Regions from separate parts of the Pseudomonas sp. NPDC098747 genome, predicted to be linked through region 1. Evidence: riboswitches for the same ligand, from Rfam matches in the RefSeq annotation. Region 1 holds a riboswitch; each other region holds the start of a gene.

Region 1 (2,263 bases):
ATCCGTTGCTGCGGGTGGGGCTGATTAGGGTTCCGCCCTTACGGCGGGTCACTTTTTCCAGACGCCGAAAAAGTAACCAAAAAGGCTTTACCCTGACGTTCGGCCCGCTCGCTGGGGCTCGGGGTTCCTTCGCTCCGGGACTGATCCGGGCGCATCGCCTCCGGTTTGCTGCGCTGCACCTCCTCTCGATGTGTTTGGCTTCGCCAAACGGTCGCTGCGCTCCCACCCCCGGATCAATCCCTCCACTCAGCCTGCCGACGGGGCCTTGAGATCAAGAGCTGCACTCGAGCTAACGCTCATTGTGTTGAGTGGTGAAAGGCAATGCGTTCGGCTTTTGATTTGTGGTGAATTTGCCCCTCACCCCAGCCCTCTCCCCAGGGAGAGGGGGCCGATTTCTGTTGGTTTCAAAACTTATACTCGACTCGGTATCCCACGTCGGCGCACCTCGCCCAATCGCCTCGGTCAGTCCCCTCTCCCTCAGGGAGAGGGCTAGGGTGAGGGGCTTTTGATCTGGCTTTTGATCTGGCTTTTGATGTTGCTCTTGCTCTTAGCCCCCTTCGGCAGACCGAGCGAAGGTGTTCATCCGGGGGTTAGGCGCGCAGCGCCGTGCGGCGAAGCCGCATCCATCGAGAGGAGGTGCCGCGAAGCAAACCGCAGGCGACTGCCCCCGGATGGCCACCGTAGCGAGGGAACACTGAGCCTCAGCGAAGCGCCGTACGGCGGGGCAAAGTCTTTTGGTTCCTTTTTGGCGTTTGAAAAAGGGACTCGCTGTAAGAGCGAAACCGCCAGCGGCAGCACCCGCAGCAACGGATATGCCCCCTATCCAAACATTGACCCGCCACTGCACCATGCGTAGCCTTGCGCCTTCGAGGTTCTTCGGCGATGCCGAAGCTAAGAAGGGAACGCGGTCAATGCCGCGGCTGCCCCCGCAACTGTGAACGGTGATGTTCGCTGCCACGCCACTGCAAGCTCAGTCCACTGAGCCCGCGGGAAGGCGCAGCGAATGCCAGGCCCAGCGCCTGAACGCCGTCAGCCAGGAGACCTGCCTCGTCACAGATTCTCAATTTCAACCGGGCGGGGTGATCCGGTGGCGAACTCTCCAGGCACGCACGCGCGTGGCCGGTTCTCGTCCCGTATGCCCGCCGCTTGCCAAAGGGCATACCGATGAAAACACTGGCCAAACTCCCTGTCACCATCGTCACCGGCTTCCTCGGTTCGGGCAAAACCACGTTGCTGCGGCACATGCTCGACAACGCTCAGGGCCGTCGTATCGCGGTGATCGTCAACGAGTTTGGCGAGTTGGGCATCGACGGTGAAATCCTCAAACAATGCACCATCGGTTGCAGCGAAGAAGAGGCCGTGGGCCGCGTTTATGAACTGGCCAACGGCTGCCTGTGCTGCACGGTGCAGGAAGAGTTCTTCCCGGTGATGCGCGAACTGGTTGCCCGTCGCGGCGACCTCGACCACATCCTCATCGAAACCTCCGGTCTGGCCTTGCCAAAACCGCTGGTACAAGCCTTCCAGTGGCCGGAAATCCGTAGCGCCTGCACGGTTGACGCGGTGATCACCGTGGTCGACAGCCCAGCCGTGGCCGCTGGCACTTTCGCCGCGTTCCCGGATCAGGTCGATGCCCAGCGCAAACTCGACCCGAATCTGGATCACGAATCGCCGCTGCACGAATTGTTCGCCGACCAACTGGCCAGCGCCGACCTCGTCATCCTCAACAAATCCGACCTGATCAGCCCTGAAGACCTCGCGCGCGTTCGCCTGGAAGTCGCCGAAGAGCTGCCGCCAGCGGTGAAGATCATCGAGGCCAGCAGTGGTCGCGTGCCGCTGGACGTTTTGATCGGCCTCGGCGCCGGTTCCGAAGAACACATCGACAGCCGCCACAGCCATCACGATCATCACCACGACGGTGATGACGACCACGATGACCACGATCACGACGCCTTCGATTCGATCTCCATCGAACTGCCGCAAGCCGACGAAAGCCTGTTGCTCGACGCGCTGACGCAACTGGTGGTCAAGCACGGCATCCTGCGTGTGAAGGGCTTCGCGGCAATCCCGAGCAAGCCGATGCGTTTGCTGATTCAAGGCGTGGGCACGCGTTTCGACAAGCATTTCGACCGTCAGTGGGGCGCCGATGAAGCGCGCGTCACGCGTCTGGTGTTGATCGGCCAAGAACTCGACGCCGTGCAACTCGAAGCGCAACTGCGCGCTGCGCTCAGCGTTTAACCCATGCACCTGCTCAGGACACAGCCCG
Region 2 (2,263 bases), on a different contig from region 1:
GATTTTTCCGAACAACCGAAGAAAGTTTTCGACGCCCAAGGTGACCGCCACCACCCCGGCAAACTCACCGCCAGCATCATTGAAGCGGCGGCTGACGGTGATCACCCACTCTTGGTTGGTGCGGCTCTGGATGGGCGGACCGATAAAGGTTTCACGGGAGGGATCATCGCGATGATGTATGAAATAGGCCCGATCGCTGCTGTTTGCCCCGGCCGGAATCGGTCGATTGGAGGACATCAGCCAGCGTCCCTGATTATCGTAGATGGTGATACCACTGAGCTGTGGCATCAACGGTTCCTGGCGGTTGATCAATGCACTCAGTCGCTGAATCTGTGCCGGCCCACTGCCTTCGGTTTCCAGGCGTTCGACAAGCCCGAGTAACAGCAGCGAGCTTTGGCGGACGGTCCCTTCGGAGTAGGTAGAAAGCGCCTGGGTCAGGTTCAAGCCATGGACATCCACCTCCTCCAGTGCTCGATCTCGCGAGGCCAATACTTTCCAGACAGTCAGTGACGCCAGGGAGCAACCGATGACCAGCAGCAAAAGCACAACCAGGTGGGAATCACGCTTCACGTTACTACCTTAAGGAAAGTCCGGTTTTCCGTTCCAGCGTCTATTGGGTCAGGGCAATAGCTGGAGCCATGCATCCTCTTCTTGAACAAGGATACAAGCAGTGGTGAATCGTTGCAGCAACTCAATAGGAGGGAGGAAAAGGCACATTCGCCACCGCCCCTTCGACTGACGCCGCCCCATGCTTGAAACAAGCACGCCCGTTCGCCTCAACCGCCACGATCGGCTACCATGCCGCCCGCCGGTTTCCAATTGGGATTAATAGGGAATCCGTGATGCGCCCAACGCATCAAACGGAACTGCCCCCGCAACTGTAGATGCTGAGCCTGCTTCTGAACTGCCACTGGGATTGCTCCCGGGAAGGCTGGAGCAGGCGATGACGCATCAGTCAGGAGACCTGCCGGCCAAGCAACAATCACTAACCGGCGGGGTGTCCGGGAAGGACATCTTTGTGCGCGTCACTTCGGTGATCGACCTTGCACTGCTTATCCGGCAGCGTTCGAGATGTGTTTCCAGACCCTACACCCTGGCTCCGTGTACGGTTCAAATGGAGATTGCATCATGCTGTTGCCTCGTTTTGTCGCCCTCGTCGCTGGCCTGGGTCTTGGCGCCCTCGCCCATGCAGCACCGACGCAGTATCCCCTGACAATTGAAAACTGCGGCAGCACGCTGACCTTCGCGCAGGCCCCTGCCCGTGCGGTGTCGATCGGCCAGGCCGGCACGGAGATGCTTTTCGCGCTCGGGCTGGGTGACAAATTGGTCGGGACTTCGGTGTGGTTCAACGACGTGCTGCCTCAGTACAAGGCGCAAAACGACAAGATCGAACGCTTGGCCGATAACGAACCGAGTTTCGAGTCGGTGATCGCCAAACGCCCGCAGCTAGTGGCTGTCGAACTGGAATGGATGGTCGGGCCACAAGGCGCCGTCGGCACCCGCGAGCAGTTTCACGAACTGAAGATTCCGACCTATTTGATGCCCTCTGACTGCGAGGCCAAGGACAATCTGGTCGGCGCCGACGGCACCCGTCTTGCGCCGTTTCGCATCGACAGCATCTATAAAAGCATCACCCAGTTCGGTGAGATTTTTGATGTTCAGCCGCGTGCTCAACAGCTGAACGCAGACCTCAAGGCCAGCCTCGCCAAGTCAATTGCGATGGCGCACAACAAGAACCTGAAAGACACCAGCGCACTGGTCTGGTTTTCCAGTGCCAGTCTGGATATCGACCCGTACGTCGCCGGGCACAAGGGTGTTCCAGACTTCATGCTCGACACGCTGGGCGTGCGCAACGTGGTGGAGTCGGATGAAGAATGGCCAACCGTCGGATGGGAAACCATCGCCAAAGCCAACCCGACATTCCTGATCATCGCGCGCATGGATCGCCGGCGCTTCCCGGCTGACGACTATCTGAAGAAGCTGGAATTCCTGCGCAGCGATCCCGTGACCCGCAACATGGACGCCGTGAAAAACAACCGCATCATCATTCTCGACGCCATGGCCATGCAGGCGAGCATGAGGACGTTCGACGGCATCGCAGCGCTGGCCACCGCTATCAACGGTTACGACCTGTCCAAATGACCACGACGTTGATACGCACCGTGCTTGCACTGGCGTTTCTGCTTTTAGCGGTGATTGCTGGTGTGGCCATTGGTGAGACAACCATTGATCCCATCGTGGTGTTCCAGGTGCTGGCCAACAA
Region 3 (2,263 bases), on a different contig from region 1:
GCCCTCGGGCCAGCCGACCGCCGGGGCGATATTCACCGTCGGGATCAGGGTTTTGTTTGGTTCGGGCAGTTTCGGTGACGGGCCGGTGCCGTCGGTGACCTGCAGGCTGGACGATTCACCACAGGCGGCGAGCCCTCCGGCGAGGGCGATGACGAAAACGAGCTGGGGCTTGCGCATTGCTGATCTTCCCTATGAATGCATTCCTAGTCATAGAGGCGCGCGCAAGCCCGATGGTTCAAATGCTCAGCCACGAGCCTCTTTGAACAACACGGCAATGCCCGGGTGGTAATTGCCAGCCTCGCTGCGCAACTTGCGATAGGCGTAGGGGAAATACCAGGCGACGGCGCAGGTGTGTTCCTTTTGCAGATCGTCGACCATGTCCTGCAATTCTTCCGGGCTGGCGCTGTGTTGGGCTTTTTGCGGGGCGACAAACAGGCAGCCGAGCTTGAGGTCGCTGGCGTAGCTGATGCGTTTGGCGTCGTTGGTGATGTCCAGCAGGGCTTGGGTCAGGTTTAGATTGTTGACGCGTGGCCAGCGTTGCGTGGCCTGGATAAACGCGCGATCTTCGGTGCCAGCCAGGAACAGGTCGGCGCGGGCATTGCGCTCGCCTTCCTCGTTCTGCTTGCGGGTGCCGGTGTCGTGCAGTGTCACAAACTCCGCCATCCAGGCGGCGGCAGAAAGCAATCCGAGATTGGCTTTCTCGTCATGCCAGTAGGGCGTGTCACTGTCGCCGCGCACGGCGTTGTAACGGTCGATACAGTCAAACCAGCGTTCAAGCACCGGGCGCAGGAATTCCAGGCGCGGATTGCTGATGATCATGCCTTGCATCGTAATCATCCTTATTGTTGTGATGTGCTTTTTCGGTAAAAGCATGGCTCTTTGATATCACTTGTTTCAGCGTGGCACAAGATTGGCGTCGGTTAATTGATCGGCGGCAGTTATTCGCTCGATGACCCCCTCTTTAATTGACGCTCCACCCCCAACCCTCTAACCTTCGCGGCTTGTTTCAGGTGCTCTGTGACCTGCGTCGACAGAGTGAAACAGGGAAGCCGGTGAGGGTTGTCTTCAAGCGAAGAACAACCACGATCCCGGCGCTGCCCCCGCAACGGTAAATGAGTAAAAACTGCGTCTTGTGCCACTGCTCAACAGCGGGAAGGCGCGCAGTCAGGCGAAACGCCGCTCATGAGCCCGGAGACCGGCCTGATTCATCCAACGGCATCACGGTGGGCGATGCCAGGCTTTTTGCCGTCTATTCTTGTGCCTGCCCGCCGTTATCCAGCCTCAACGGAGAGCTCCCCCATGACTGATTCCCCCGAGCGTGACGAGCGCCATCTGGCGCGTATGCAGCGCAAAAAAGCCGTGATTGATGAACGCATCGCCAACTCGCCCGACGAGTGCGGCCTGGTGCTGGTGCTGACCGGCAACGGCAAAGGCAAAAGCAGCTCGGCGTTCGGCATGCTCGCCCGCGCAATGGGTCACGGCATGCAGTGCGGTGTGGTGCAGTTCATCAAGGGACGCAACAGCACCGGTGAGGAGTTGTTCTTCCGCCGCTTCCCCGAGCAGGTGCGCTTTCATGTGATGGGCGAGGGTTTCACTTGGGAAACTCAGGATCGCCAACGCGACATCGCCGCAGCCGAAGCCGCGTGGGCAGTGTCCCGCGAGTTGCTGCGCGATCCGTCGATCGGTCTGGTGGTGCTCGATGAACTGAACATCGCCCTCAAGCATGGCTACCTCGACCTTGATCAGGTGCTCAGCGACTTGCAGGCGCGTCCGCCGATGCAGCACGTGATCGTCACCGGTCGCGCGGCCAAGCCGGAAATGATCGAGATGGGCGACACGGTCACCGAAATGGGCGTGCTCAAACACGCCTTTCAGGCCGGCATCAAAGCGCAGAAAGGCGTTGAACTTTGAATCAGCCACGTCACTGCCCGGCGGTATTGATTGCCGCGCCGGCCTCCGGTCAGGGCAAGACCACCGTCACTGCCGCGCTCGCCCGTTTGCATCGCAATCAAGGGCGCAAGGTGCGCGTGTTCAAGTGCGGCCCGGATTTTCTCGATCCGATGATCCTCGAGCGCGCCAGCGGTGCGCCGGTTTATCAACTCGATATGTGGATGGTCGGCGAGCAGGAAAGTCGTCGCCTGTTGTGGGAAGCCGCCGCCGAAGCCGATCTGATTCTGATCGAAGGCGTGATGGGGCTGTTTGACGGGACGCCGTCGAGCGCCGACCTGGCGCGACATTTCGGCGTACCGGTGCTCGGCGTGAT

The links. A riboswitch is a leader RNA that binds a small molecule or an ion and turns the genes downstream of it on or off. The one in region 1 is predicted to bind cobalamin.
Region 2: it holds a riboswitch for cobalamin, as region 1 does, so the genes downstream of both, ACIQVE_RS22780 (ABC transporter substrate-binding protein) here and cobW (cobalamin biosynthesis protein CobW) in region 1, are expected to answer to the same signal.
Region 3: it holds a riboswitch for cobalamin, as region 1 does, so the genes downstream of both, cobO (cob(I)yrinic acid a,c-diamide adenosyltransferase) here and cobW (cobalamin biosynthesis protein CobW) in region 1, are expected to answer to the same signal.

Annotation. Positions count from the first base shown of each region.
Region 1 covers NZ_JBIWAL010000005.1:59,192-61,454, reverse strand. The annotation lists cobalamin riboswitch at 853-1,065, shown strand; gene cobW (cobalamin biosynthesis protein CobW) at 1,165-2,235, shown strand; gene cobN (cobaltochelatase subunit CobN) at 2,239-2,263, shown strand, end outside.
Region 2 covers NZ_JBIWAL010000047.1:7,218-9,480, reverse strand. The annotation lists gene ACIQVE_RS22785 (diguanylate cyclase domain-containing protein) at 1-570, opposite strand, end outside; cobalamin riboswitch at 793-987, shown strand; gene ACIQVE_RS22780 (ABC transporter substrate-binding protein) at 1,129-2,142, shown strand; gene ACIQVE_RS22775 (FecCD family ABC transporter permease) at 2,139-2,263, shown strand, end outside.
Region 3 covers NZ_JBIWAL010000036.1:33,117-35,379, reverse strand. The annotation lists gene ACIQVE_RS20195 (PQQ-dependent sugar dehydrogenase) at 1-177, opposite strand, end outside; gene ACIQVE_RS20190 (hypothetical protein) at 244-828, opposite strand; cobalamin riboswitch at 992-1,219, shown strand; gene cobO (cob(I)yrinic acid a,c-diamide adenosyltransferase) at 1,300-1,911, shown strand; gene ACIQVE_RS20180 (cobyrinate a,c-diamide synthase) at 1,908-2,263, shown strand, end outside.